3 regions of the Kitasatospora sp. NPDC028055 genome follow, and region 2 is predicted to be linked to each of the others. Evidence: riboswitches for the same ligand, from Rfam matches in the RefSeq annotation. Region 2 holds a riboswitch; each other region holds the start of a gene.

The links. A riboswitch is a leader RNA that binds a small molecule or an ion and turns the genes downstream of it on or off. The one in region 2 is predicted to bind cobalamin.
Region 1: linked by a shared signal. The riboswitch ahead of metE (5-methyltetrahydropteroyltriglutamate--homocysteine S-methyltransferase) and the one ahead of AB0F71_RS15590 (ribonucleoside-diphosphate reductase subunit alpha) in region 2 are both predicted to bind cobalamin.
Region 3: linked by a shared signal. The riboswitch ahead of AB0F71_RS14360 (peptidase) and the one ahead of AB0F71_RS15590 (ribonucleoside-diphosphate reductase subunit alpha) in region 2 are both predicted to bind cobalamin.

The regions. Positions count from the first base shown of each region.
Region 1 is NZ_JBEZXE010000018.1:115,116-124,631, forward strand. Features, by position in the region: gene AB0F71_RS20005 (GDSL-type esterase/lipase family protein) at 1-416, opposite strand, end outside; gene AB0F71_RS20010 (threonine/serine exporter family protein) at 513-2,045, opposite strand; cobalamin riboswitch at 2,281-2,450, shown strand; gene metE (5-methyltetrahydropteroyltriglutamate--homocysteine S-methyltransferase) at 2,628-4,943, shown strand; gene AB0F71_RS20020 (hypothetical protein) at 5,129-5,290, opposite strand; gene AB0F71_RS20025 (CsbD family protein) at 5,359-5,562, opposite strand; gene AB0F71_RS20030 (TMEM175 family protein) at 5,725-6,345, shown strand; gene AB0F71_RS20035 (nuclear transport factor 2 family protein) at 6,399-6,758, shown strand; gene AB0F71_RS20040 (NADP-dependent oxidoreductase) at 6,854-7,777, opposite strand; gene AB0F71_RS20045 (helix-turn-helix domain-containing protein) at 7,966-8,958, shown strand; gene AB0F71_RS20050 (hypothetical protein) at 9,047-9,516, opposite strand, start outside.
Region 2 is NZ_JBEZXE010000012.1:35,572-45,087, forward strand. Features, by position in the region: gene AB0F71_RS15570 (helix-turn-helix transcriptional regulator) at 1-795, shown strand, start outside; gene AB0F71_RS15575 (DUF397 domain-containing protein) at 822-1,004, shown strand; gene AB0F71_RS15580 (hypothetical protein) at 1,060-1,536, opposite strand; gene AB0F71_RS15585 (ribonucleotide-diphosphate reductase subunit beta) at 1,638-2,654, opposite strand; gene AB0F71_RS15590 (ribonucleoside-diphosphate reductase subunit alpha) at 2,654-5,059, opposite strand; cobalamin riboswitch at 5,252-5,384, opposite strand; gene AB0F71_RS15595 (hypothetical protein) at 5,833-6,765, shown strand; gene AB0F71_RS15600 (glycosyl hydrolase) at 6,905-8,359, shown strand; gene AB0F71_RS15605 (hypothetical protein) at 8,482-9,330, shown strand; gene AB0F71_RS15610 (glycosyltransferase family 2 protein) at 9,423-9,516, shown strand, end outside.
Region 3 is NZ_JBEZXE010000010.1:136,914-146,429, forward strand. Features, by position in the region: gene AB0F71_RS14335 (CoA-acylating methylmalonate-semialdehyde dehydrogenase) at 1-590, shown strand, start outside; gene AB0F71_RS14340 (acyl-CoA dehydrogenase family protein) at 587-1,741, shown strand; gene AB0F71_RS14345 (enoyl-CoA hydratase/isomerase family protein) at 1,741-2,814, shown strand; gene mmsB (3-hydroxyisobutyrate dehydrogenase) at 2,811-3,698, shown strand; gene AB0F71_RS14355 (enoyl-CoA hydratase) at 3,695-4,474, shown strand; cobalamin riboswitch at 4,573-4,714, shown strand; gene AB0F71_RS14360 (peptidase) at 4,812-5,879, shown strand; gene AB0F71_RS14365 (flagellar hook-length control protein FliK) at 5,914-6,393, shown strand; cobalamin riboswitch at 6,566-6,694, shown strand; gene AB0F71_RS14370 (prenyltransferase/squalene oxidase repeat-containing protein) at 6,801-8,372, shown strand; partial or broken gene AB0F71_RS14375 (hypothetical protein) at 8,489-8,944, shown strand.

The DNA.
Region 1 (9,516 bases), on a different contig from region 2:
CCGCCCTGGGGGTCGCAGCGCCCGTAGGCGATGCTGTCGCCGACGATGACGATGCGTGCCGCCGAGCGCAGCGGGTTCGCGTCCAGGTAGGCCCAGGCGGTCTCGCCCGAGGTGAGCAGGACCTGTCGCCGGGCGTAGTCGGAGACCTCGTACGCGTCGGCCGCGGCCAGTTCCTCGTCGTTCAGCCGCAGGACGGCGCCCTCGACCGTGCTGCCGAGCCTGCGTTCCAGGGTCAGGTGCACGTCCTGGCCGCTGGTGGCGATCACGGCCTCGTCGGTGATGGTGAGTGGCCTGGTCGCGTACCCGGCCAGGGACGCCGGGGTGGTCGCGACGGTGCGTCCGAAGAGCGCGGTCTGGACCTGCTGGTCCAGCAGCGTGCCGAAGGAGAACAGGAGGTGGGGGTGGGACTCGGTCACCGTGACGCCGTGGCCTTTCAGTCGGAATGATCAGCGCACTCTATGCGGCCCGCGCAGCGGCCCGCGAAGCGGCTGGTGCCGGCCCGGCGAGGTGCCTCAGCGCCGGTGGCGGCCCCGGTGCCGGACGGCCGGGGCGGACGGCCGCGCCGGGAGGAACAGCCGGGCCGCCTCCCGGCCCAGGTTGACGCCGATGGCCAGGGACAACGCGGTGGCGGTGGCGTGCCCGAGGCGGCCGAGGCCGGCCTCCGGTTCGCCGCGGACGAAGGCGAGCAGCCCGAAGTACAGCAGCGACCCGGGCAGCAGCGACCCGAGGGCCGCGGTGACGTACGGCAGCACCGAGCCGCCCCGGTAGCGGGCCATCAGCTGGCCGGACAGGCCGACCAGGACGGCGGCCAGGCCGGTGGCCACGATCGGCTCCGTGCCCGCGTCGGCCAGCACGGAGTACGTGGTCCAGCCCGCCGCGCTGTTGACCAGGACGGCCGGCAGGGTGGTCGGCTCGGTGTTGAGCAGCACCGCGAAGGTCAGCGCGAGCAGGACGGCGGCCGCGAGTTGCAGCGGCGGGTTGGAGGTGGCGGCCGGGCCGCTCTCGGCGGCCAGGTCCGCGCCGTTGTTGACCCCGATGTAGAGCACGGTCATCACCCCGACGACCACGCCCGCCAGCAGGTACAGCACCTCCAACAGCCGTGCGGCGGCGGTGAGGTAGAAGCCCGCGAGGCCGTCCTGCACGGCCGCGACCATCGGCCAGCCGGGCAGCAGCGCGTACAGCCCGCCGGTGATCACCACCGAGCCGCGCAGCTGCAGCTGGTTGAAGGACATCAGGATGCCGACCACCGCGGCCGGGGTCGCGGCCGCCGCGATCCGGTAGAACTCCGGCAGGTCGTGCCGTTCGACCCGGTCGGCCAGCACGCCGCCCACCACCGTGGTGACCACGGCGCTCACGAACACCAGCCAGGCCCGGGCGTCGGCCCGGCCGCCGACCAGCAGGGTGGCGGCGCCGGCCAGCAGGCCGGAGGAGAGGACCAGGACCCAGGCCGGGTAGTGGCGGCAGTGCCGGCGCACGGCGCGCAGCCGCCGGTGGGCGTCGTCCACGGCGAGCCCGCCCGCGGTGATCTCGGTGACCAGCCGGAACAGCGCGGCCAGCCCGGAGTAGTCCCCGGTGGGGCGGCGGACGAAGCGTTCGGCCGTCACCGGCGGGTCGCCGTGGCCGGGCCGGTAGGAGATCGCGACCCGGGTGAAGGCGACCTGGGGGTCGCAGGGACGGACCCGGTAGGTGCGCGCCACGGCGAGCATCGCCGCCTCGACGTCCTCGGCGCCCTCGCCACAGGTCAGCATCAACTCGCCCACCAGCAGCGCGAGTCCGAGCACGGCGGCGACCGCGGCGGGCCCCGGCTCGGCCGCACCCTCGTCCTCCTCCTCGCCGTGCCCGGCCGCCGGGTGGGCGGAGTTCGGGGAACGCAGCAGCGGCAGCATCTGCTCCGGCCAGCGGACCGCGCCACCCACCGCCCGGGGCGGTCTTCCGGAGCCGGGATCGGCCTCCTCGGCCGCGCCCGGTCCGCCCTGCGACGGCACCCGCGAACCGTCCGGCCCGTCCGTCCCGGCCCGCGCACCGCTCTCCTCGTGTTCCCGCATCGTCGCTCCCTGGACCACCCCCCAACTCGGCTGCTCTCGGCACTCCTTCGACTACCCATCGTCACCACTTCGTGAACGTCGCACCCGGAGTGCGGGAAGATCCGCGCGCCCCGCTCGGCGGGCCGGCGCTGTCTCACCATGCGGACGATTGCGCGGTTCTCCGGCCGGAAACCGGCGGGCCGGACGTAGGGTGGCAGGTGCAGCTGGTTCGCCCCGTCCGCCAGGCGGGGCGTCGTAAGAGGGAACCCGGTGACGCCTTTCAACAGGCCAGTCCGGGACTGCCCCGCAGCGGTGAGCGGGAACGACCGCCGTCATACGCACTGGGCCCGGGTCGGGTCTGGGAAGCGACGGCCAGTAGGTGCCGGTCCTCGACGAGGACGGGCGGGCCCGCGAGTCCGAAGACCTGCCACTGCCCGGGCGCGACCGTTCGCGCGCGGCCATCCGGTGACCTCGAGGGCGGGTCGGCGACCACACCAGACGGAGCCGTACCCGTGTACGGGCGCCCGTCCGGTCCGTCGTCCCTTCGCGTCCTCGCCCCCGTCGCCGGGCACTTGAGGAATCAGACTCGCGAAGGAGAGTCCCTTGACCACGAAGTCCGCAGCCGCGGCGACCCTCGCCACCGCCCACGGCTACCCCCGGCAGGGCCGGGGCCGGGAGTTGAAGAAGGCGATCGAGGGCTACTGGAAGGGCGCCGTCACCGCCGAGGCACTGCTGGCCACCGCCGCCGACCTGCGCCGGGGGAACTGGCAGCAGCTCGCCGACTCCGGCATCGAGGAGGTCCCGACCGGCGACTTCTCGCTCTACGACCACGTGCTGGACACCACCGTGGCGGTCGGCGCGATCCCGCCGCGGCACCGGGAGGCGGTCGACGCCGACCCGCTGGACGGCTACTTCGCCATGGCGCGCGGCAACCAGGACGTCGCTCCGCTGGAGATGACCAAGTGGTTCGACACCAACTACCACTACCTCGTCCCGGAGTTGGGTCCGGACACCGCCTTCGCCGCGAACCCGGCCAAGGCCGTCGCCGAGTTCGAGGAGGCCCTCGCGCTCGGCCACGACGCCCGTCCGGTGCTGGTCGGACCGGTCACTTACCTGCTGCTCGCCAAGCCGACGCCCGGGGTGGCCCCCGACTTCCAGCCGATCACCCTGCTGGACCGGCTGCTGCCCGTCTACGCGGAGCTGCTCGCGGCACTCCGGGCCGCGGGCGCGCAGTGGGTGCAGCTGGACGAGCCCGCGCTCGTCCAGGACCGGACCCCGGCCGAGCTCAACGCCGCCGCCCGGGCCTACCGCGAGCTGGGCGCGCGGACCGAGCGGCCGAAGCTGCTGGTCGCGAGCTACTTCGACCGCCTCGGCGACGCCCTGGCGGTGCTGGCCAAGGCCCCGGTGGAGGGCCTGGCGCTGGACTTCACCGGGCCGGCCGCCGCCAACCTGGAGGACCTCGCCGCCGTCGGCGGGCTGCCCGGCAAGCGCCTGGTCGCCGGGGTGATCGACGGGCGCAACATCTGGATCAACGACCTGGGCGCCTCGCTGGCCACCCTGGCCACCCTGCTCGGGCTCGCCGACCGGGTCGACGTCGCGCCGTCCTGCTCGCTGCTGCACGTGCCGATCGACGCCACCCTCGAACGCGACATCGACCCGCAGATCGCCCGCTGGCTGGCCTTCGCCAAGCAGAAGGCCACCGAGGCCGCCCTGCTGGCCCGCGCCCTGCGCGAGGGCACCGGCGCGATCACCGCCGAACTCGCCGCCAACCGCGCCGACCTGGCCTCCCGCGCCACCTCGCCGATCACCCGGGACCCGGCCGTCCGCGCCCGCGCCGCGGCCGTCACCCCGGGCGACGCCCGGCGCGCCCAGCCCTACCCCGTACGGGCCGAGGCCCAGCGGGCCCGGCTCGCACTGCCGCTGCTGCCGACCACCACCATCGGCTCCTTCCCGCAGACCACCGAACTGCGCGTCGCCCGCGCCGACCTGACCGCCGGGCGGATCGACGCCGCCGCGTACCGGGAGCGGATGGCGGCGGAGGTCCGCGAGGTCATCGCCTACCAGGAGAAGGCCGGGCTGGACGTCCTGGTGCACGGCGAGCCCGAGCGCAACGACATGGTCCAGTACTTCGCCGAGCAGCTCACCGGCTACCTGGCCACCCGGCACGGCTGGGTGCAGTCCTACGGCACCCGCTGCGTCCGGCCGCCGGTGCTGGCCGGGGACATCTCCCGCCCGCACCCGATGACCGTCGACTGGTTCCGCTACGCCCAGGACCTCACCGACCGTCCGGTCAAGGGCATGCTGACCGGCCCGGTCACCATGCTCGCCTGGTCCTTCGTCCGCGACGACCAGCCGCTCGCCGAGACCGCCCGGCAGGTCGCCCTCGCCCTGCGCGACGAGGTCACCGACCTGGAGGCCGCCGGCGCCGCCGTCGTCCAGGTGGACGAACCGGCCCTGCGCGAGACCCTGCCGCTGCGCGCCGCCGGCCGCCCGGCCTACCTGGACTGGGCCACCGAGGCCTTCCGGCTGGCCACCTCAAGTGTGCGCGCCGACACCCAGGTGCACACCCACATGTGCTACGCCGAGTTCGGCGCGATCATGACCGCGATCGACGACCTCGACGCCGACGTCATCTCCCTGGAGGCCGCCCGCTCGCACATGGAGGTCGCCGGGGAGCTGGCCGCCGCCGGGTACCCGCGCGAGGTCGGCCCGGGCGTCTGGGACATCCACTCCCCGCGCGTGCCGAGCACCGAGGAGGCCGTCGAGCTGCTCCGGGCCGGTCTCGCGGCGATCCCCGCCGAGCGGCTCTGGGTCAACCCCGACTGCGGCCTCAAGACCCGCGGCTGGCCCGAGACCCGCGCCTCGCTGGAGAGCCTGGTCGGCGCCGCCCGCCGCCTGCGGGCCGAACTCACGGGCTGAGCACGAGAGTTCGGGGGCGGGCCCGGCGCACGGCTGCCGGGCCCGCCCCCGCGCGGGGGCGGTGTCGCGCCTGGGGTCGGTGATTCAGGGGCAGGACTTCCGGCGGGGGCGGCGGCGGGGGGCCGGGGCCGACCGGTCGACCCCGGCCCCGGTCCCGGCTCCGGCCTCGCCCCGGTTGGTCCGTGCTACCTCCCGGCCCGGCGGCTGCCGAGTCGCAGGCCGCCGAACACCAGGCCGCCCACGAAGAGGACGATCCCGATCAGGAGCAGCCACAGCAGCCCCTTCACCAGGACACCCACGAAGCCGAACACCACCGCGATGAGCAGGATGAACAGGAGCAGTGCCATGTCGTTCCCCTTCCCCTTCGTCTCTTCGTGTCCGCCGTCGGGCTCGTGCCCGGCATCGGGTGCCGCCGTCAGCGGTCGCGCCTGAGGGCGCCCTCGACCCGGTCGGCGGCGCCGCGCGCGGCGTCCTTGACGTCGTCCGCGGCCTGCTTGACCTTCGACTCGACCTGATCGGCCTGGCCCTCGCCCTTGAGCTTCTGGTCGCCGGTTGCGTCCCCGGCCTTCTCCTTGGCCTTCCCGGCCAGTTCCTGCGCCTTGTTCGACAGGCTGCCCATGCGGTCCTCCCGTGGTCCGTGGTCCGTCGTCCGTCGGTGGCGTGGTGCCACCGCCTGTTCGTCTGCGTTTGCCCCGTAATCGCCCTTCCATGCACCGGGGCGGATCGGTCTCCTGGCGCGTTGTGCGGCGGGGTGCGGCCGCCCGGCTGAGATGCTCTGCCGGTGGAGACCAGGGACACGGGCCGGATCGAGGCGTTCAGCGACGGGGTGTTCGCGATCGCGATCACCCTGCTGGTGCTGGAGATCAAGATCCCGCAGGCGCACGGGGCGGCGGAGCTGTGGCGGGCGCTCGGGGCGCAGTGGCCGTCGTACTTCGCGTACGTGGTGAGCTTCCTGGTGATCGGCGTGGTCTGGGTGAACCACCACACCCTGTTCGCCCACCTCGCGCGGGTCGACCGGACGCTGATGTTCCTCAACCTGCTGCTGCTCATGCTGATCTCGGTGCTGCCGTTCCCGACCGCCGTGGTCGCGCAGAACCTGCGCAACGGCTCGGCGGCGAACGTCGCGGCGGCCGTGTACGGCGCGGTGATGGTCGGCCAGTCGGCGCTGTTCTCCGCCTTCTGGAACCACGTCACGCGCACCGGCCGGTGCTTCGACGAGCGGGTGGACGTGCCGGCCGCCCGGGCGGCCCGGTGGCGGTTCGAACTGGGGCTGGTGGTCTACCCGCTCACCGTCGCGCTGGCCTTCCTCTCCGCCCCGGCGGCCCTCGCCGTCCACGGACTGCTGGCCGTCTACTACGGGTTCAACCAGGTACGGGTGCCGCTGCTGGCGCGGGAGGCGTGACCGGATCCCGGAACGGCGGGCGGGGGAGGGCCGGTTGTCGTAGCCTCCGGGCCATGGACCACGACTTCGCCACCCGCTTCGCCCAGGACTGGGCCGCCGCCTGGAACTCCCACGACCTGGAGCGCATCCTCGCCCACTTCACCGAGGACGTCGTCTTCGCCTCGCCCCGGATCGTCGAGCTGATCGGCGACCCGTCCGGCGAGGTGCGCGGCAAGGAGGCCCTGCGCGTCTACTGGTCGAAGGGCCTCCAGCACCTGCCCGACCTGCACTTCACCGTCGAGGACGTCCGGGCCTCCGTGGACACCCTCGTCATCAACTACCGCAACGAGCGCGGCCGGGCCGTCGCGGAGGTGCTCACCTTCCGCGACGGCCTGGTCTGCCAGGGCCTCGGCGCGTACGGGCCGGAGGCGTAGCGCTCGACCGGCCTGCCTGGCGCCGAAACCGGCCTGCCTGGCGCCGAGACCGGCCTGGAGGCCGTCCGCCACGAAGCCGCCGAGGCCGAGGGCCGTCAGACGACGGTCAGGACGATCTTGCCGGTGGTGCGGCCCTGCTCGCCGAGCTCATGGGCCTTCGCCGCCTGGTCGAGCGGGAGGACCGCCTCGACCACGGGCCGCAGCGCGCCCCGCTCGGCCAGGGCGGTGAGCTCGCGCAGGCCCAGGTGGTCGGGCTCGACCAGGACCCAGCTCGCACTGACGCCGTCCCGCGCCGCCGGGACGTCGCCCGGGCCGGGCAGGGTGATCAGCCGGCCGCCGGGACGCAGCACCTGCAGGGAGCGCTCGGCGGTCTCGCCGCCGAGCCCGTCGAGCACCACGTCCACCTCGGACACGGCCTCCTCGAAGCGGACCGCGCGGTAGTCGACCACCTCGTCCGCACCCAGTTCGCGCAGCAGGTCGTGCTTGCCCGCGCTGGCCGTGCCGATGACGTACGCGCCGCGCGCCTTCGCGATCTGGACCGCCAGGTGGCCGACGCCACCGGCCGCCGCGTGCACCAGCACCCGCTCGCCGGGACGCACGTCGGCGGCGTCGACCAGGGCCTGCCAGGCGGTCAGCCCGGCCAGCGGCAGCGCCGCCGCCTCCACGTGCGTCAGTCCGGCCGGCTTCGGGGCGAGGTGCCGGGCCGGGGCGACGACGTACTCGGCGTACCCGCCCGCCTGGCGCGGGAACAGCGGCATCCCGTAGACCTCGTCGCCGGGGCGGTGGTTGCTCACCCCGGGGCCGACGGCCTCCACCGTGCCGGAGACGTCCCAGCCGACCACCGGCACCTCGCCCCACTCGATGAGCGCCCCGCTGGCCCTGGTCTTCCAGTCCACCGGGTTCACCCCGGCCGCGTGCACCTTCACCAGGACCTCGTTCATCCCGGGCTCGGGCCGCGCCAGCTCCCGCTCCACCAGCTGCTCCGGGCCGCCCCACTGCTCCACCACGACTGCACGCATGTCCGTACGCCTTGCTCTCGTCGGATCCGGTCGATCCGTTCCACCGCCGGGTCTGCCCGGCGCAACGAGGTCAACCATGCCGCGAGCGGAGCCGGCGCGGGGTTGGCCGTCCGGCCACTATGTGACAGGATCTGGCCATGGCAACGATCCGGCCGGAGGCACCACGGAACTGCTCGAACCCGGCGCCGATGGCGCCCGATCCGCACCGGGTCGCGGTGCTGGCCCTGCCCGGGGTCCCGCCGTTCGAGCTGGGCATCCCGTCCCGGGTGTTCGGCAGTGCGGAGGACGCCGAGGGCCGCCGGCTCTACGAGGTCACGGTCTGCACCGCCGACGGGGCCGCCGTCCTCAGCGACGCGGGTTTCACCGTGCAGCCGGCCGCCGGCCCCGAAGCCCTGGCCGCGGCGGACACCGTGGTCATCCCGCCCACCCATGCCATGCCCGAGCTGGCCGGCGGCGGCCCGCTGCCGCCCGAGGTCACCGCGGCCGTCGCCCGCATCCGCCCCGGCACCCGGTTGGTGTCGATCTGCTCGGGCTCCTACGTGCTCGCCGCGGCCGGACTGCTCGACGGCCGGCCGGCCACCACCCACTGGAACCTCGCCCCCGAGTTCCGCCGGGCCTACCCCGCGGTCAAGGTCGACGAGGAGGTGCTCTTCGTCGACGACGGCGACGTGCTCACCTCCGCCGGGGTGGCCGCGGGCGTCGACCTCTGCCTGCACCTGATCCGCCGCGACCACGGCGCGGCCACCGCCAACCGGGTCGCCCGGATGTGCGTCGTGCCGCCGTGGCGGGACGGCGGGCAGGCCCAGTACATCGACCGTCCCGTCCCCGACCCCACCATCGCGGGCACCACCGCCACCCGGGCCTGGGCGCTCGCCCACCTCCATGAACCGCTGCCCCTCACCAGGCTCGCCGAGCACGCCCGGATGAGCCTGCGCTCCTTCACCCGGCGCTTCCGCGACGAGGTCGGCATGACCCCGGTCCAGTGGCTCACCGCCCAGCGGCTCGAACTGGCCAAACAGCTCCTGGAGACCACGGACCTGTCCATCGACCTGGTCGCCCACCGGGCGGGCTTCGGCACCGCGAACTCCCTGCGCGCCCACATGCGGGCGGCCTTCGGCATCTCACCCGCCTCCTACCGCCGCACCTTCGGCACGGACGACCGGGTGGCCGCGCTCAGGTGACCGCCCCGGGCCGGCCCCATCCGGCCGGGGGGCGGACGGGGCGGACGAGGGCGGTCCGGGGTGGGTGGGAGGCCGAACTACGGCCGGATCAGGCCGATTTGGTGATGGTGTAGACGACGTAGACGCCGCACTGGGCGCCGGAGCCCTGCCTGCTGACGACCCAGCCGGCCGGGATCGTGGACGGCCCGCAGACCTGCATGCTGGTCTGGTCGGTGACCTTGACGATGGTGTACGTCCCGTAGGTGCCGCAGAGCGAGGAGTTGCTCTGGATCGCGGTGATCACCCAGCCCGCCGGGACGGCGGACTGCGCGCAGTCCTGGAGGGTGGTCTGGGTGGTGACCTTCAACAGGGAGTACAGCGGGTAGTTGCCGCACCCGGCGCCGTTCTGGGTCGCGGTGATCACCCACCCGCTGGGAACGGGCGAGTTCCCGCAGGCCTGGATGCTGCTCTGGTTCGACAACTGGACGATGGTGTACGTCCCGTAGGTGCCGCAGGCCGCGGAGTTGGTCTGGATGGCCGTGATCACCCAGCCGCTGGGGAGGGCGGACTGTCCGCAGT
Region 2 (9,516 bases):
ACAGCCGCTGATCTGACGATCGCCCAGTCGGCGCGGCAACTCGACTGTGCGGAGAGCAAGATCAGTCGGATCGAGGCGGCTCAGTCGGGCATTCGGCTGGTGGATCTTCGGTTGCTGCTCGACCTGTACGGAGTGGCAGATCAGGATACGCGGAGCCGGCTGGAGGCTCTGTCGCGCGAAGGTCGTCTGCGTGGCTGGTGGGACCGCTACTCGGACACGCTGTCGCCGCTCTATGCGGACTACATCGCGTTGGAGTCCGACGCATCGGACATGTACAGCATTCAGACCTTGCTGGTGCCCGGAATCTTGCAAACCGAGGACTACACCAGGGCCGTTGTCCGGGCACAGATAGAGGATGCGACGGCTGAGCAGGTCGAGACGCTGACGAAGGTTCGTCAGGAACGTCGGTCGGTCCTGGCAAGGGACGTGCCTTTGCGTGTGTGGGCTGTGCTCTCCGAGTCAGTGCTCAAGCATCAGGTGGGTGGTCCGGTGGTCATGCGTGAACAGCTTGAGTTTCTTGCGGCCTCGGCCGAGCGTCCCAACATCAACGTCCAGGTCCTGCCGGAGGCGTCGGCGATCCACGCGGCGCTCTTCGGCCCTGTCACCATCCTCAGTTTCCCGGAGGTGACGGAGACGGATGTGGTGTACGTCGACAGCCTTCTCAGCACCTTGTACATCGAGGAGCCGGAGGAAGTCTTCAAGTATGCGAATCTGTTCCGCCGCGCGTTGGCGGAGTCGCTGCCCCGTGATGAATCGATCGCGCTCATCGAGCGCATGGCGAGCGAGAAGGTCTGAGGATTGTGAACGAGCTCTCGGGACTTGTGTGGCACAAGTCCTCGTTCTCCGGTGCGCAGAGTGAGTGCGTTGAGGTGGCTGCTGGTCTGCCTGGTGCTGTTCCCGTGCGGGACTCGAAGGACCCGGACGGGCCGGCGCTGTTGTTCGCGGCTGAGGCCTGGGTTTCCTTCCTCGCGGGGGTCAAGGGCGGGGAGTTTTCGGCCGACTGAAACAACAGGGGTGCCCCGCACGGGCTGTGGCCGTGCGGGGCACCCCTCTGTGCTCTCAGCTGAGGTTGTCGTACCAGAAGAAGATGGTCCGCAGGATGATGCCCGGGGCGCCGGCGCCGAAGCCCAGGACCATGGCCTGGCCGACCGCGACATCCGTCGGGTCGATGCCTTGGGACCAGGTGACCTTGGCGTCGAGGCCGGGGATCGTACGTCCCGGGGCGTACGACCGGAACGTGCCGTGGGCGTGGGCGATGAGGGTGCCGTTGCGGCGCAGCTCCGCCCGGCGCAGGCCCCTGGGCCGCAGCTCGTAGGTGCGGTCGCCCACCACAGCCGTCCGCGTGCGGTTGCGGGCCCGGCTGGTCGGGATGTTGTGCCCGCCCATGTTCATCGCGCCGTGGTCGCGGTCGGGCACCACCGTGACGGCCGGTATCCCCGCCCCCTGGACGCGCGCGACGACGGACGGCCAGCGGTCGTGGCTGATCTGTATCGGGCCGAACGGGCCGTCGATCACTCGCTGTTGGAGCTTGGGCATGCCTGTGCTACTCCCCCTGAACACCTGAACACCTGAACACCGGAGATCACACAGCGGAGCCGCCATGACGGCGGCTCCGCTGTGTGCTGAACGATATCGACCTAGAAGTCGTCGTCGAACGAGACCGAGCCCTCGACCGCGACCTGGTACGCCGACACCCGGCGCTCGAAGAAGTTGGTCAGCTCCTGGACGTTCTGGAGCTCCATGAACCCGAACGGGTTGGTCGACCCGTACCGGATCGGCATCCCGAGCCGCGCCAGGCGCTGGTCGGCCACGGCCTCCAGGTACTGGCGCATGGAGTCGGTGTTCATGCCGGCCAGACCGTCACCGCACAGGTCCTGGGCGAACTGGAGCTCGGCCGCGACGGCCTCCTCCAGCATCTCGGTGACCTGCTTGGCCATCTCCTCGTCGAAGAGGTCGGGCTCCTCCTCGCGCACGGTGTCCACGACGGACATCGCGAAGTCCATGTGCATGGACTCGTCGCGGAACACCCAGTTGGTACCGGTGGCCAGACCGTGCAGCAGGCCACGGCTCCGGAACCAGTACACGTACGCGAACGCGCCGTAGAAGAACAGACCCTCGACGCAGGCCGCGAAGCAGATCAGGTTGAGCAGGAACGCCCGCCGGTCCTCCTTGGTCTGCAGCGAGTCGATGTGGTCGACGGCGTTCATGTACTTGAAGCAGAACTGGGCCTTCTGGTGGATGGAGGGGATGTTCTCCACCGCCGCGAAGGCCGCGTTGCGGTCCTCCGGGTCCGGAAGGTAGGTGTCCAGCAGCGTCAGGTAGAACTGGACGTGCACGGCCTCTTCGAACAGCTGCCGCGAGAGGTACAGCCGCGCCTCGGGCGAGTTGATGTGCTTGTAGAGGCTCAGCACCACGTTGTTGGCGACGATCGAGTCACCGGTCGCGAAGAACGCCACCAGGCGGCCGATCAGGTGGCGCTCGCCCTCGCTGAGCTTCGCCAGGTCGGCGACGTCGGAGTGCAGGTCCACCTCCTCGACGGTCCAGGTGTTCTTGATCGCGTCGCGGTACCGGTCGTAGAACGACGGGTAGCGCATCGGGCGCAGGGTCAGCTCGAAGCCGGGGTCGAGCAGCATCTTGCGGTCGTCGGCAGTCATTACTGGCAGGCCTCGCAGGACTCGGGGTTCTCCAGGGAGCAGGCCAGCGCGGCCTCTTCCTCGGGGGTGAGGGTCGGGGTGTTGACCGGCACGGGCGCGGCGGCACGGGCGGTGCCGGAGGCGGCCTGGGCGATCCGGGTCGCGGGGCGCGAGCGCAGGTAGTAGGTGGTCTTGAGACCGACCTTCCACGCGTAGGCGTACATCGAGCTGAGCTTGCCGATGGTCGGCGCCGCCATGAACAGGTTCAGCGACTGGCTCTGGTCCAGGTACGGCATGCGGGCCGCGGCCAGGTCGATCAGGGCGCGCTGCGGCAGCTCCCAGGCGGTGCGGTACAGCGACCGGACCTGCTCCGGCAGCCAACCCAGCTCCTGGACCGAGCCGTTGGCGTCGCGCAGGGCGTCGCGGGTCTGCTGGTCCCAGACGCCGAGCTCCTTGAGCTCGCGCACCAGGTACGGGTTGACCTGGAGGAACTCACCGGAGAGGGTCTCGCGCTTGAACAGGTTGGACACCTGCGGCTCGATGCACTCGTAAACGCCGGCGATGGAGGCGATGGTCGCGGTCGGGGCGATCGCGAGCAGCAGCGAGTTGCGCAGGCCGGTCTCGGCGATGCGGGCGCGCAGCGCCGTCCAGCGGTCGGTCCACTCCGGGGCGGCGCTCGGGAAGTGGTCGATGTGCAGCTCGCCGCGGGCGGCGCGGGTCTCGCCGTAGGCCTCGTGGCGGCCGAGCTGCTCGGCCAGGTCGGCGGAGCGCTCGTACGCGGTGAGCATGATGCGCTCGGCGATCAGCGTGGACAGGCGGGCGGCCTCGGCGGAGTCGAAGTCGATCCGCAGCTTGAAGAAGACGTCCTGGAGGCCCATCACGCCGAGGCCGACCGGGCGCCAGCGGGAGTTGGACGTACCGGCCTCGGTGGTCGGGTAGAAGTTGATGTCCACCACGCGGTCGAGGAAGGTGACGGCGGTGCGGACGGTGGCGTCGAGGCGCTCCCAGTCCATGGCGCCGAGCAGGTCGTCGGCCGTGGCGCCGGGGGCCACGTGCGCGCCGAGGTTGACCGAGCCGAGGTTGCAGACGGCGGTCTCGGAGTCGTCCGTGACCTCCAGGATCTCGGTGCACAGGTTGGAGGAGTGCACCGTGCGGCCGGGCAGCGCGGTCTGGTTGGCGGCGCGGTTGGAGGCGTCCTTGAAGGTCATCCAGCCGTTGCCGGTCTGCGCGAGGGTGCGCATCATGCGGGCGTAGAGGGTCTGCGCCGGGATGGTGCGGACGGCCTTGCCGGCCAGCTCGGCCTTGCGGTACGCCTCGTCGAACTCGGCGCCCCACAGGTCGACCAGCTCGGCGACGTCGGCGGGGGAGAACAGCGACCAGTCGGCGTTGGCGTTCACGCGGCGCATGAACTCGTCCGGGATCCAGTGGGCCAGGTTGAGGTTGTGGGTGCGGCGCGCCTCCTCACCGGTGTTGTCGCGGAGCTCCAGGAACTCCTCGATGTCGGCGTGCCAGGTCTCCAGGTACACGCAGGCCGCGCCCTTGCGGCGGCCGCCCTGGTTGACGGCGGCGACCGAGGAGTCGAGGGTGCGCAGGAACGGGACGATGCCGTTGGACTTGCCGTTGGTGCCGCGGATCAGGCTGCCGCGCGAGCGGATGCGCGAGTAGGACAGGCCGATGCCGCCGGCGTGCTTGGAGAGCCGGGCGATCTGCGCGTAGCGGTTGTAGATCGAGTCCAGGTTGTCCAGCGGCGAGTCCAGCAGGTAGCAGCTGGACATCTGCGGGTGCCGGGTGCCGGAGTTGAAGAGCGTCGGCGAGGAGGTGAGGTACTCCAGACGGCTCATCAGGCCGTACAGCTCGGACACCTCGCGCACCGACTGCTCGGAGTCGCCGACCGCCAGGCCGCAGGCGACGCGGAGCAGGAAGTGCTGCGGGGTCTCGATCACCTTGCGGGTGATCGGGTGGCGCAGCAGGTAGCGGGACTGGACGGTGCGCAGGCCGAAGTACTCGAAGCGGTCGTCGCCCTTGGTGTCGACGAGCGCGTTCAGGGCGTCGGCGTGCTTGGCGACGAAGGCCGCGGTGGTGTCGCCGATCAGGCCCTCGGCGTGGCCGACGGCGATCGAGGCGGAGAAGGAGGTCGAGCCCTGGCTGTTCGCCTCGTCGACGATCTCCAGGGCGAGCAGGCGGGCGGCCAGCTTCGAGTACTGGGGGTCCTCGGCGATCATCGACGCGGCGGCGTCCACGGCCAGCCCGCGCAGCTCGGCGAAGTCCGAGCCGGCGTGGCGGCCGCGCAGCGCGGCGGCGGCGACATGGCCGGGGTCGACCTCGGTGAGGTCGGCGCTGCGGTCGGTGAGCAGCCGCAGGAGAGCACCGCCGGGGTCGGAGACCGTCGGGTCGGTGAAGGCGGTACCGGAGCCCTGGGCGGGCAGGGTGACTGAGGCAGCGGTGGTCAAGGCGCTCTCTCCTGGCGGCGATCGTGCGGCGGTGATCGGGGTCACCCGGGCCGATCTGGGCAGGGGAGCACGGCGCGGACGCAGGAGCGCCGCGCGAGGTGTCTCCCCGGCCCGCCCGCGAGGCCCGGAGGGGTGGTGCTGGGTGCCGGCGCGGCCTCTGCGGGAGGGCCGTGGCGCACGCTGTTCGGCAGGTACTCGGACTCGCGGTACGGCTGCTGGAGCCGCCCGCACACCGCTGCGGGGCAGTCCCGGATTCCCACCGGGTTCCCCTGCATCGACAGCAGAAGCGAGCATACATGTAGTGGTGTCTCCTCGATGCGACACCACATGTAGTGCGGCGTGGTGTGTTGTCGCGATGACGGGTTGTGCCCGGGCCGGTGGCGGTTCGTGGTCGTCCGAGGCCCGGAAGCACGCTCCGGACGTGTCGCGGCCGCCCGCCGGACGCCTCGGATCCGGGTGTCGGACACCCGGGGCCGGCGCGCCGGGCGTCCGGGTTTCGATACGGATCGGTCACCGGGCCGAGGGACGGTGAGGGTCATGCCCTACGATCTGGGCGCATGAGCGACGGAACTGGTGTACCTGGGCACGGGCCGCAGGGGACGCCTCCCGCCGGGTCGGGGGGCGCACAGAATCAGCAGCCGGTGGGGCCGGGTCCGGTGCCGCCGCCGGGCGGTGGTTTCGGCCCGCCGCCGGCCTCGTACGGACCGGTGGCGCCGGCCGCGCAGCCGTTCTCCCAGCCCGTCCCGCCGGTGCCCCAGCCGGTTCAGCCGCCGGCTCCGCAGCCGCAGTGGCAGCAGCCTCCGCAGCAGTCGGGTCCTCCGCAGCAGCCGGTCGCGCCTCAGCAGCCGGTCCCGCCGCAGCGCGTCGAGCCGGACTGGGCGGCGCTGGCGGACCGCAACGAGGCCGAGGCCAGGCGCAAGCGCCGGGTGAAGATCATCGGCAGCGCGGTGGCCGTCGTCCTGGTGGGCGGTCTGGTCGCGGGTGGAGTGCTGCTGTTCGGCAAGAAGGACGACCCGGCCAAGCCCGGCGGCGGTGCGGTCGCGACCGCACCCGCCTCGGGCAAGCCGACCCCCGGCCCGTCGAACGGCGGCGCGACCCCGGGCGGGCAGCCGGAGGACCCGTCGAAGCCGATCTGGGAGGCCGCCACCGACCCGGCGCCGCAGGATGCGGGGGCACTGTTCTCCGCGCTGCAGGTGACGGTCAACGGCGTGTCCTGGAACCGGACCGTGGTCTCGCTGGACCAGCCCTGCTGGGACGGCAACTCCACCACCGGCGGGCTCGGCAAGGTCCTCGGGGACCAGGGCTGCCAGAAGGTGCTCCGGGCGACGTACGTCTCCGGCGACAGCGCGGTGACCGTCGGCGTCGCAGTCTTCGACCACAAGATCCAGGCCGAGACGGCGATCAAGAACTACACCGGGCAGCTCAAGGGCCTGCCCGCGCCGGGCGCCCCGGCGTTCTGTGCCAACCCCGGCTGCACCGGCACGCACAGCAGCCTGGGCCGGTACGCCTACTTCACCGTCGAGGGCTCGGCGAAGGGCGGCAACGCCCCTGACGCCACCGCGACGGCGGCGGCCTCCGGGTTCGCCGAGCACGTGAAGGCCCAGCTGCTCCAGCGGGCCAAGGCGGCGGGCTCCGCCACGCCGGGTTCGCAGGGCACGCCGACGGCCGCCGCGACCGGCTGACCCGCTGTGACACCCCGGTCCCGGCGGACCTGTTCGCCGGGACCGGGGGAGTGTGGCAGGCTCTCGTCGGAGTCATTCGTACGCGTGTTCCGGTTGCGTCCGTGGGGGTCGGCGCCGGCGAGAAACCGGAGGAGCGGTCGTGGCCCTGCCCAGAGCCCTGCGCGGTAAGCCGGCCGTCCTGGCCGCGGCCGGCGTCGTGGTCGCCGCCGGCAGTCTCGTGCTGCTGGACCGCGACGACCGGACCGAGGTCGGGCTACCCATTCGGGTGCCGGTGTCGGTCGGCGCCCCCGGCCGCACCCTGCCACCGGACGTGGGCCGGGACCTGCTGGCCCGGGATCCGCAGGCCTCGCCGAACGCCCGCGCCGTCCAGCAGTTCCTCGCGGACCTGGAGGCCCAGGCCCGCACCGGGCACAGCGGCGGCACGGTGATCGGCCAGCACGTCGAGGCGCACAACGAGCGCAACAACCCCGAGTACGGCGACTACCGGGGCACCAAGCAGGTCGGTTACTACTACAAGAAGGCCGCCGACATCACCGGCCGGCTGCCCGGCTTCATGGAGACCGACCTCGGCCCCGGCTACGGCCAGAACGCCTGGGGCGTCGGCAACCCGCGCTCCTACTCGGCCGGCCGCTGGCCCACCTGCCGCGCCGGCTGGCAGTACACCGACGACGCCGTCGACCTGATGACCGCCGTCTGGTCCGGCCACCCGCGCGCCGACGACGGCACCTACGACGGCTCCGGTGTCCAGCAGAACTGCGACGGCAGCACCACCGCACTGCCGGACAACGGCGGGGCCCCGGCCGGAATCGTCGGCATGTCCTTCCACGAGCCCTATCCCGGGTCCGGCGTCAAGTCCTTCGACCGGGTGCTCTGTTCGAACTCCCCGGCGGCCAAGGACCCGGGCTGGTTCGGCCGGGTCGTGGACGCCGGGGGCGACACCCCCGAGTACCGCGCACTGATCACCGACCTGTCCTACCTGGCCGACCACCTGGAGTACCTGGCCGCCCACGACGTGCCGGTGCTGCTGCGCCCCTACCACGAGATGAACGTCCAGGACTGTGCCAGCCGGTTCTGGTGGGCGGGCCAGAAGCCGGCCGACTACCAGGCGCTGTGGCGGATCACCTACAAGTACCTGGTGGAGACCAGGGGCCTGCACAACCTGCTGTTCGTCTGGACGCCGGTGTCCTGGGACGGCGCCCCGGGCGTGGACCCGTGGGACTACTACCCGGGCTCCCAGTACGTCGACGTGGTGGGGGTGGACGACTACAGCGGCAGCCCGGCGCACCCGATCGGCACCGGCGAGGTGTGGACCAAGCGCTACTACGACGGGCTCGCCGCCTACCACAAGCCGAGGATGCTCGCCGAGTCCTTCGCCGTGCCGGTCAACTCCCGCCAGCCGGACACCCTCAGCCGCACCCCCTGGACGATCTGGACGGTCTGGGGGCAGTCCCTCACCTCCGACAACCTGGCCCCGGACCAGCCGCGGAACTCCGGGGCGGACGTCAACGCCACCTACCACAGCCCGCTGGCGATCACCGGCGGTTCCGGGCCGTCCGGCGGGAGCCTCGACTGGGGCGGGCTGCACGTCCGCTGACCGGTCCGGAGCCGTTGAACCGGCGGAATTCCGGGTCCGTTGTGCCGTGTGGCATCCTGTGGCGGCGAAACCCGAGGGTTCGGCGGACGGTCGGAAGAGGACCGGAGGGGCGGGGTGCGGGGATGACACAGACACGTCCGATACGCGGGGCCGGTGGCCTGGCGGTCGGCTGGGGCGTGGTGCTGCTCGGCTGGGCGGCCTACAACTGCTTCGGGCAGGTCGGCTTCGCGACCTACCTCAAGGGCATCTTCTACTACGGCGGGACCTCGGTGGACGCCGAGACCGGGAGCCTCAACTACGGCCTGCTGTACCTGGCCGCGGGCATCCTGCTGCTGCGCGGGCGCGGCTGGGCGCTCGGCGTGGCGGCGGGCGTGGCACTGGTCGAGGGCTACAACCGGGTGCGCAGCCTGACCGGCGCGCTGCTGGACGAACCGCAGCGGCAGTGGTTCACGGGGACGACCGAGGGCGGACTGAAGCTCGCCACCTTCGCGCTCGGTGTGGTCGTCACGGCGACGCTGATCGTGCTGCTCGCCCGCTCCAAGTGGCGGGAGCAGGCGGAGGGCTCCTCGGCCGGGACGGCCTGGCCGCCCGCGCAGAGCGCGGCTCCGGGCGGGCCGCTGCCGGGGCCGTACGGAGTGCCGCAGCCGGGCCAGCTACAGCCCGGGCAACCGCAGCCCGGGTGGCCGGAGCAGCCGCCGGCCCAGCCGGTGTGGTACCAGCAGCCGCAGCCGCAGCCGCAGGCCCAGCCCGCCGCCTGGCCGCCTGCGCCGCCCCAGGCGGTGCCGCCCGCGCCGGGCCCGTACGCCCAGCAGCCGCCCCAGGCGGCGACGTACCAGCCGACCGCGGTCCAGCAGCAGTGGCCCGCCGCCCCGCCCGTACCCGGCCCGCAGGCCGCCGGCCCGCAGGCCCCCGGCCCGGTCGTGCCGCCGCCCGCCGACGCGCCGCCGGCCCAGCGCCCGCCGCAGGCCTGACCGCCCACCGCTCGGCCGCGCCCCCCACCGGAGCCGGACCGACCGGACCGATCGATCGACCGACCGACACCAGACGAGGAACGACTTCCGCCATGACGTCCACAGCCCCTGCGCGGACGGTGCTCACCACGTCCCGCGAGGCCGCCCGGCTCGCCGAGCGACAGATGTCCTGGAAGCCCCGGGTGC
Region 3 (9,516 bases), on a different contig from region 2:
TCGAGCGGATCGCCGCCTTGAAGGTCGGCCGCTCGGACGACCCGGCGGCCGACTTCGGTCCGCTGGTCGGCCGCGACGCCCTGGAGCGGGTCCGCGGCTACCTGGACCTCGGGGTCCGGGAGGGAGCCGAACTCGTCGTGGACGGACGGGACTTCCGCCTTCCCGGCCACGAGGACGGCTACTTCCTCGGCGCCTCGCTGTTCGACCGGGTCACCCCGGGCATGCGGATCTACCGGGAGGAGATCTTCGGCCCGGTCCTGACCGTGGTCCGCGCCGCTGACTACGAGGAGGCGCTGCGGCTGCCGAGCGAGCACGAGTTCGGCAACGGCGTGGCCATCTACACCCGGGACGGCGACACCGCCCGGGACTTCGCCCGCCGGGTGAACACCGGCATGGTCGGGGTCAACGTGCCGATCCCGGTGCCGATCGCCTACCACACCTTCGGCGGCTGGAAGCGCTCCGGCTTCGGCGACCTCAACCAGCACGGCCCGGACTCGATCCGCTTCTACACCCGTACCCGCACCGTCACCTCGCGCTGGCCCTCCGGGGTCAAGGAGGGCGCGAGCTTCACCATGCCGACGATGGGATGAGCACGGTGCACGCAAGTGACCTGACGGACGACCAGCGCGCCGTCGCGGAGGCGACCCGGGCCTTCGCCGACGAGCACCTCGCCCCGCACGCGGTGGCATGGGACCGGGACGAGCACTTCCCGGTCGACGTGCTGCGCAAGGCGGCGGACGTGGGCCTGGCCGGTGTGTACGTGCGCGAGGACGTCGGCGGCTCGGAACTCTCCCGACTGGACGGGGTGGTCGCCTTCGAGGCGCTCGCGACCGGCTGCCCGTCGATCGCCGCCTACCTGTCCATCCACAACATGGTCGGCTGGATGGTGGACCGCTACGGGACCGGGGCGCAGCGTGCCCGCTGGCTGCCGGCGCTCTGCACGGCCGAGCAGTTGGGCAGTTACTGCCTCACCGAGCCCGGCGCCGGCTCCGACGCCGCCGCGCTCACCACCCGGGCCGTGCGCGACGGCGACCAGTGGGTACTGGACGGCGTCAAGCAGTTCATCTCCGGGGCAGGCACGTCCCAGGTGTACGTGGTGATGGCGCGCACCGGCGGCCCGGGGCCGGGCGGCGTCTCCGCGTTCCTCGTGGACCGGGACGACCGGGGGCTGTCCTTCGGTCCGAACGAGCACAAGATGGGCTGGAACGCCCAGCCGACCCGGCAGGTGCTGCTGGACGGCGTCCGGCTGCCCGCCGACCGCCTGCTCGGGGCGGAGGGCGAGGGTTTCCGCATCGCCATGGCCGGCCTCAACGGCGGCCGGCTGGGCATCGCGGCCTGCTCGCTGGGCGGCGCCCAGAGTGCGTTGGAACGTGCGGTGACCTACCTCGCCGACCGTGAGGCGTTCGGGGCCCGACTGCTGCACGCCCAGGCGCTGCAGTTCCGACTCGCCGACATGGCGACGGAGTTGGAGGCGGCGAGGGCGCTCGTGTGGCGCGCGGCGACCGCCCTGGACCGGGGCGACCGGCGGGCACCGCAGCTGTGCGCGATGGCCAAGCGGCACGCCACCGACACCGGCTTCGAGGTCGCCAACCAGGCGCTCCAACTGCACGGTGGCTACGGCTACCTCGCCGAGTACGGCATCGAGAAGATCGTCCGCGACCTGCGGGTGCACCAGATCCTGGAAGGGACCAACGAGATCATGCGCGTCATCGTCGCCCGCGGCCTGACCGGGGCCGCCTGATGACCGGGAACGACACCGAGGAGGTCCTCGTCCAGCGGGAGGGCCGGGCCGGGCTGATCGTCCTCAACCGGCCCGCCGCCCTGAACGCCCTCACCCACGGCATGGTGCGGACGGTCTCGGCGGCCCTGGACGCGTGGGAGCAGGACGAGCGGGTCGACACCGTCGTCGTCACCGGCGCCGGCGACCGGGCCTTCTGCGCCGGCGGCGACATCGTCGCCATCCACCGCGCCGCCACCGGCGGCGACCAAGGCGCCGTCGAGGAGTTCTGGCGCGACGAGTACCGCCTCAACGCCCGGATCGCCCGGTACTCCAAGCCCTACGTCGCCGTCATGAGCGGCATCGTGATGGGCGGCGGGGTCGGGGTCTCCGCCCACGGCAGCGTCCGGATCGTCACCGAGACCACCCGGGTGGCCATGCCGGAGACGGGGATAGGCTTCGTGCCCGACGTGGGCGGCACCTACCTGCTCGCCCTCGCCCCGGGCGAGCTGGGTACCCACCTCGCCCTGACCGCGGGTTCGGTCGGCGCCGCGGACGCGCTGCTCTGCGGGCTCGCCGACCACTTCGTGCCGGCCGAGCGCCTCCCGGCCCTGCTCGACGACCTGGCCGAGCTGCCCGTGCACGACGCCCTCGAACGGCACGTCGAGCCCGCCCCGCCCGGCCGGCTGGACGGGCAGCGCGGATGGATCGACAGCTGCTACGCGGCCGGCACGGTCGAGGAGATCCTCGACCGGCTGCGGGACAGCGGTGAACCCGAGGCGAAGAAGGCCGTGGACCGGATCACCGCCAACTCGCCCACCGCCGTGAAGGCGACGCTGGCGGCGCTGCGCCGGGCCCGGGCGCTGGGCCCCCTGGAGGCCGTGCTCGACCAGGAGTACCGCACCTCCTGCGCGGCGCTCGCCACCCGGGACCTCGCGGAGGGCATCCGGGCCCAGGTGATCGACAAGGACCGTTCGCCACGGTGGAGCCCGGACACCCTGAGCGCCGTCGAACCCGCCGCCGTGGCCCGCTACTTCGCCCCGCTCGGCGAGCGCGAACTCGGCCTCGCCGCCACCACACCGCTGGAGCGCTGGTGACCCACGACATCGGATTCATCGGACTGGGCAACATGGGCGGCCCGATGGCCGCCAACCTGGTCAGGGCCGGGCACCGGGTGACCGGCTACGACCTGGTGCCGGAGGCATTGCGGCAGGCGGAGGAGGTGGGCGTCCGCCCGGCGCGGTCCGCGGCCGAGGCCGTCCGCGGGGCCGACGTCGTCATCAGCATGCTGCCGGCCGGCCGCCACGTCCTGGCCGCCTACGCGGAGCTGCTGCCCGCCGCCGGCCCGGGAACGCTCTTCGTCGACTGCTCCACGATCGACGTCGCGGATGCCAGGGCGGCGCACGAGCTCGCGGTGACCGCCGGGCACCGCGCGGTGGACGCACCGGTCTCCGGCGGAGTGGTCGGTGCGACGGCCGCGAGCCTCACCTTCATGGTCGGCGCGGAGAAGGAGCACTTCGAGAGCGCCCGCCCGGTGCTGGAGGAGATGGGCCGCAAGGTGGTGCACTGCGGCGCGCCCGGTGCGGGGCAGGCGGCGAAGATCTGCAACAACATGATCCTCGGCATCTCGATGATCGCGGTCAGCGAGGCGTTCGTGCTCGGGGAGAGCCTGGGGCTCAGCCACCAGGCGCTGTTCGACGTCGCCTCGACGGCCTCCGGCCAGTGCTGGGCACTCACCAGCAACTGTCCGGTCCCCGGGCCGGTGCCGGCCAGTCCGGCGAACCGCGGGTACCCGGCCGGGTTCGCCGCCGCGCTGATGGCCAAGGACCTCGGACTGGCCGCCGGGGCCGCCGAGGCAGCGGGCCTGCCGACCGAACTCGGACGCAGGGCGGCGCAGCTGTACGCGGACTTCGCGGCGGCCGAGGGTGCGGGCCTGGACTTCTCGGCGATCATCACCACGTTGCGGGAGGGCGGCAAATGACCGAGACCTACGAGACGATCCTGGTCGAGCGCAGGGGACGGGTGGGGCTGATCACGCTCGACCGGCCGAAGGCGCTCAACGCGCTCAACACGCTCCTGATGAACGAAGTCGTCGCGGCCGCAACGGACTTCGACCGGGACCCGGACATCGGCTGCCTGCTGGTCACCGGCTCGGAGAAGGCCTTCGCGGCCGGCGCCGACATCAAGGAGATGCAGCCCCTCGAGTTCGTCGACGCCTACCTCGGCGACTGGTTCGCCGCCTGGGACCGCTTCGCCGCCCTGCGCAAGCCGGTGGTGGCCGCCGTCGCCGGCTACGCGCTGGGCGGGGGCTGCGAGTTGGCGATGATGTGCGACATCCTGCTGGCGGCGGACACCGCGAAGTTCGGGCAGCCGGAGATCAAGCTCGGCGTCATCCCGGGCATCGGCGGCTCGCAGCGGCTCACCCGTGCGATCGGCAAGGCGAAGGCCATGGAGCTGTGTCTGACCGGCCGGACGATGGGCGCCGAGGAGGCCGAGCGGGCCGGACTGGTCTCCCGCATCGTCCCCGCCGACCGACTGCCGGCCGAGGCCCTGGCCACCGCCGAGACCGTCGCGGCGATGTCCACTCCGGCGGCGATCATGCTCAAGGAGGCCGTCAACCGGTCGTACGAGACCACCCTCGCCGAGGGCGTCCGCTTCGAACGCCGTCTCTTCCACGCCGTCTTCGCGACGGCTGATCAGAAGGAGGGCATGGCGGCCTTCGCGGAGAAGCGCCCGCCGGAGTTCCATCACCGCTGACGGCACTCGCGGTGCGCCGCCCCTCGTCCGGGGCGGCGCACCGCCCGTCGCCGGTGCCGCCGTGATGTGACGCACGATCCCTTGACCCGGTCTTTTCCGTTTCGCCATGATGAGCCGTCACGTTGTGACTCCGTCGACGGGGGAAGTCCGGTCCGAATCCGGCGCTGACCCGCAACGGTAGGCCGCCGACGGCATTGTCGGTGGCGAGCCCGAGTACCCGTCGGCGGGGATGTGTCGTCCCTCCCCCCGTCGTGGTCTGCGGGCCGGAGCTCCGAGGGCTGCCCGGCCTGGTGCCGACGTCCCCCGGGCCCCTGCGTCCAGGCCCGGAAAGGCACCCATGCCCGCGCTCCGCCGCCCCCTCGGTCTGCTCGCGATACCCGCCCTGGCGCTCGCCACCGCGCTCCCGGCGGCCACCGCCGCCCACGCCGACACCACATCCTCCCGGACCGTTCGTCCCGACGCCGCCGCGGGCGGCTGGCTGGCCCGCCAGCTGGTGGACGGCGACCACTTCGAGTCCGTCTTCAACGGCACCGCCTACCCCGACCAGGGCCTGACCGTCGACGCCGTGCTGGCCTTCGCCGCCTCGCACAGCTCCGACGAGGCCGCCGCGAAGGCCACCGCCTGGCTGGCGAAGCCCGAGATCGTCTCCGGCTACCTCGGCGACGGCACCACCGAGGCCTACGCGGGCGCCACCGCGAAGCTGCTGCTCGCCGCCGAGGTACGCGGAGCGGACCCGGCGTCCTTCGGCGGCGTCGACCTGCCGGCCCGGCTGCGCTCGCTGCAGACCGCCGAAGGACGGTTCTCCGACCGCTCGCAGTGGGGCGACTACAGCAACGCCTTCGGCCAGTCCCTCGCCCTGATCGCCCTGCACCGCTCCCCCGGTGGCGCCCCCGCCGCGGCCGTCGACTTCCTGGCGAACAGCCAGTGCGCGGACGGCGGTTACCCGGTCTCCTTCGGCCAGCCCACCTGCACCAGCGACCCCGACGCCACCGCGCTCGCCGCCCAGGCCCTCGCCGCCACCGGCCGTACCGCCAAGGCGGACGCCGGCCTCACCTGGCTCGCCGCCCACCAGAACGCCGACGGCGGCTTCGCGGCCGCCGGGGCGACCACCTCCAACGCCAACACCACGGGCCTGGCCACCGAGGCACTGCTCGCCGGTGGGCGCCTCGGCGCGGGCCTCAAGGGCTGGAGCCGGCTGGTGAAGTTCCAGCAGGGCTGCTCCGCCGACCCGGCGGTGCGCGGCGCGGTCGCCTACGACGCGACGGGCTTCAACGCGGGCAACGGCGCCCGGGCCACCGCGCAGGCCGTCCTCGGCCTGGCGGGCGCCCCGCTGGCCACCCTCTCCGCCGCCGGGGCCCGCCCCGACGCCCCCACCCTGGCCTGCCCGACTCCGGCCGCCCGCTGACACGTCCAGGCCTGATCCCACGAGGAGAGTTCCGATGACCGACACCCTCACCCCGGCCCGCCCCGTCCGCCGGATGCTCGGGTCGATCGCCGCCGCGGCGGCCCTCACCGCCGGCCTGCTCGGCGTCTCCGCCGTCCAGGCCCCGCAGGCCCGGGCGGCGGCCTGCAGCGGAACCACCGGCGTCACTGTCGTGGTCGACTTCACCGCCGTCGGCGGCGGCATCGAGACCGGCTGCGCCCCCGGCGACCCCGCCAACGGGCTCGCCGCGCTCACCGGCGCCGGGTTCTCGTACGCCTTCCACCCGCGCTTCCCGGGCTTCGTCTGCAAGATCAACGCGCTGCCCGCCACCTGCACCAACCCGACCGGCAGCGCCTACTGGTCGTACTGGCACGCCCAGCACGGCGGGCCCTGGTCGTACAGCAACCTGGGCGCGGGCAGCTACGACCCGGCCCCCGGCGACGTCGAGGGCTGGTCCTTCGGTGCCGGCGCCCAGCCGGGCATCACGGCGCCCTGACACGTGAGCGCACCGGCGCCCCGTCCTCCCTGAGGAAGGGCCGGGCGCCGGTGCTCAGGGTCGGCCACCCTGCCCGGAGTTCCGGGTGTCCGCCCGCCCGTGCACCACCGCGAGGACCGGCCGACGAGGTGGTGTGAGCTACCTGACGATCCGTTGACTCCCTGTTGACCGGCGTGGTCTGATGAACCGGTTTTAGCCCTCGGCGTTCAGGGGAAGCCGGTCCGACTCCGGCGCTGACCCGCAACCGTAGGCCCACCTCGGTGGGTGAGCCGGAATGCCTGGACCGGGGGCCTGTACACACAGCACTTGCGTCGTCGCGGACTACGACGCAGCTCTTGACGGCCCGTGTCCCAAGGCGGCCGTCGGCTGCGCCATGGTCTCCTGCGTCGACCGACGAGGGAGTCGTCGTGAGGGTCAGCAGCAGTCGCACACGTCACACAAGCCGGGACCTCGCCTCCCTGGTGGTCGCCGGAACCGTCGCGGCCGCCGCCTGCGGAACGGTCCTGCTCGGACACCCCGGCACCGCCGCCGCCGACCCGATCCCGTCGCCGACCCGGCCGCAGGCCGCCGCCGGCACCCGTCCCGACGGCGCCACCACGGCACCGGCCCCGGCCGCCGGGCGCACCCCCGACCTGGGCAAGGGCAGCGCCTACCTGACCGGTCCGGCCCAGCTGATCGACGGTCACTACTACGAGGCCTTCCCGACCTTCGCCGACTTCGGCCTCACCATCGACGGGGCCTACGCCCTCGCGGCGACCGGTACCGATGACGCCGCGCTGCGCAGGATCGTCGACTTCCTGGACCAGCAGGGCAAGGACCCCAACGAGCGGACCGTCAACGACTGGACCGCCGTCGGCACCGAGTACGCGGACGGCGGCTCGATCGGCAAGGAGGCGCTGCTCGCCGAGATCGTCGGCCGCGACCCGCGGGCCTTCGGCGGCCACGACCTTATCGCCGCCCTGGACCAGGCCCTCTGCGCCAAGGCCGACCAGAACACCGGCTGCGCGGCACCCGGCAACTACACCTACGCGGCCTCGGTGTTCTCCCAGTCGCTGGGCGTCATCGCCCAGGTCCGGGCCGGGGACGCCACCAACGCCGCGCCCGCGATCGCCTACCTCAGGGGCCTCCAGCACCCGGACGGCTCCTGGCCGAGCCTGATCCCCGCCACCGGCGACTCCAACGTGGACAGCACCGCGATGGCCGTCATGGCCCTCGCCCTCGTCCCCGGCGACGAGGCGGCCCAGGCCGTCGACAAGGGGCTCACCTGGCTCGCCGCCCAGCAGCTGCCCGACGGCGGATTCCCCGGCGCAGCCGGCGACTCCACCAACTCGGCTGCCCTCGCCGTCCAGGGCATGACGCTGCGCAAGGCCGGCTACGGCGGGCAGATCACGAAGGCGCTCGACTTCCTCGCCGGCCAGCAGAACGGCGACGGCGGGTTCAACGTCGCGTCCGCCGGGCAGCGGGGCTCGAACGTCCGCGCGTCCACCCAGGTGGTGGGCGGTGCCACCGGGATCTCCTTCGGCACGCTGTCCAGGAACCTCGGCGGCACGCCGACTCCGACGCCCACTCCGACGCCGACTCCGACCGGCACGCCCACCGGGACCCCCACTGGCACGCCCACCGGCACGCCCACTGGCACACCGCCTGGCACACCCACCGGCACGCCGAGCCCGACGGGCTCGCCCACCTCCACCGGATCCGCCTCGCCCACCACCGCTCCCGCCACCAGCGGCGGCCCGACCAACTCGCTGACCAACTCGCCGACCAACTGGCCCGCCGACGGCGTCGATGCGCCGGCCGGAGGCGGCGGTGCCCCCGCCGAGGGCGTGGCGGCGCGGACCGGGTCCGGCAGCCTGGCCAGCACCGGCACCCCGGCCCTGGCCCTGACCGCGGGCGCCGGTCTGCTGACCGGCTTGGGCGCCGCGGCCGTCATCCTCGCCCGTCGCCGCAACGCGGCCGCTCCGGGGCGTCACCGGTGAGCCGGGGACTCCGTGAGCGGCTCCCCCGACTGCTCGGGGCGGCGGCGCTGACCTTCGCGCTCGCCTTCGGCGGCGTCGCCGTGGGCGCGGCCCCGGCTGCTGCGACGCCGTTGCCGATGGATCAGTGCACCACGACCTCCGGGGTCGTACTCGCGGTGGACTTCGGGAAGTGGGGCGGCCCCCTGCTGCGCTCCTGCGGCACCACCCCGACCACTGGCTACGCCCTGCTCAACCAGGGCGGCTGGAAGACCGCCGGCACCGGGCACGACGGTCCCGCGTTCATCTGCCGGATCGGCTACAGCGGTTTCCAGGGCGGCAAGCAGTACCCGACGCCGGACCAGGAGAAGTGCGTCCAGACACCCCCGACCACCGCCTACTGGTCGTACTGGCACGCCGATCCGGGCCAGAACACGTGGTCGTTCAGCCAGCTCGGCGCGATGCTGTACCAGCCGAAGCCCGGCAGCGTGGACCTGTGGATCTTCGGCGGTACGAACATCGAGGGCACCGAGGGGCGCCCGGCCTTCTCGCCGGAGAGCGTCCGGGCGCACAACTCCAGCCCCGGTGGGCAGCCGACCGACCCCGGCGGCCAGGGCGCCACGGGCGGCTCCGGCGGCGCCTCAGGAGGCTCCGGTGGCTCCGGTGGCTCCGGCGGCACCGGTGGTGCCTCGGGAGGCTCCGGCGGCAGTTCGACGGGTGCCACCGGCACGACCGGCGGCAGCGGCTCCAACGGCAGCACCGGCGGTACGGGAGGGGCGCGTACGACCGGCGGTAGCGGCACGAGCGGTGGCGCCGGAACTGGGCGGGCCCCGGTGCCCGCCAAACCGCCGGGGGCCGGCACCGCCGGCACCCCCCAGGACGGCGCCACCCCGCCGGGCGCGGCCGAGCCCACACCGGTGCCCGGCACACCGGTGCCGGTCGAGCCGCCCACCGCGGCGCCGACGGACACCCCGACCGGTCAGCCGACCCCACAGCCGGCGGAGGCCGCGGCCGCGCCGACGGCCACCCCCGCCGTACCGGGCGGAGTGGTGAACGCCGACCCGGCGGCGGACGCACCGCAGGACTCCGGCTCGATGCTCCCCGCCGTACTCGGAACCGTCCTCGTCCTGCTGCTCGGTGCAGCCACCGTGGTCGCCGCGCGCCGCCG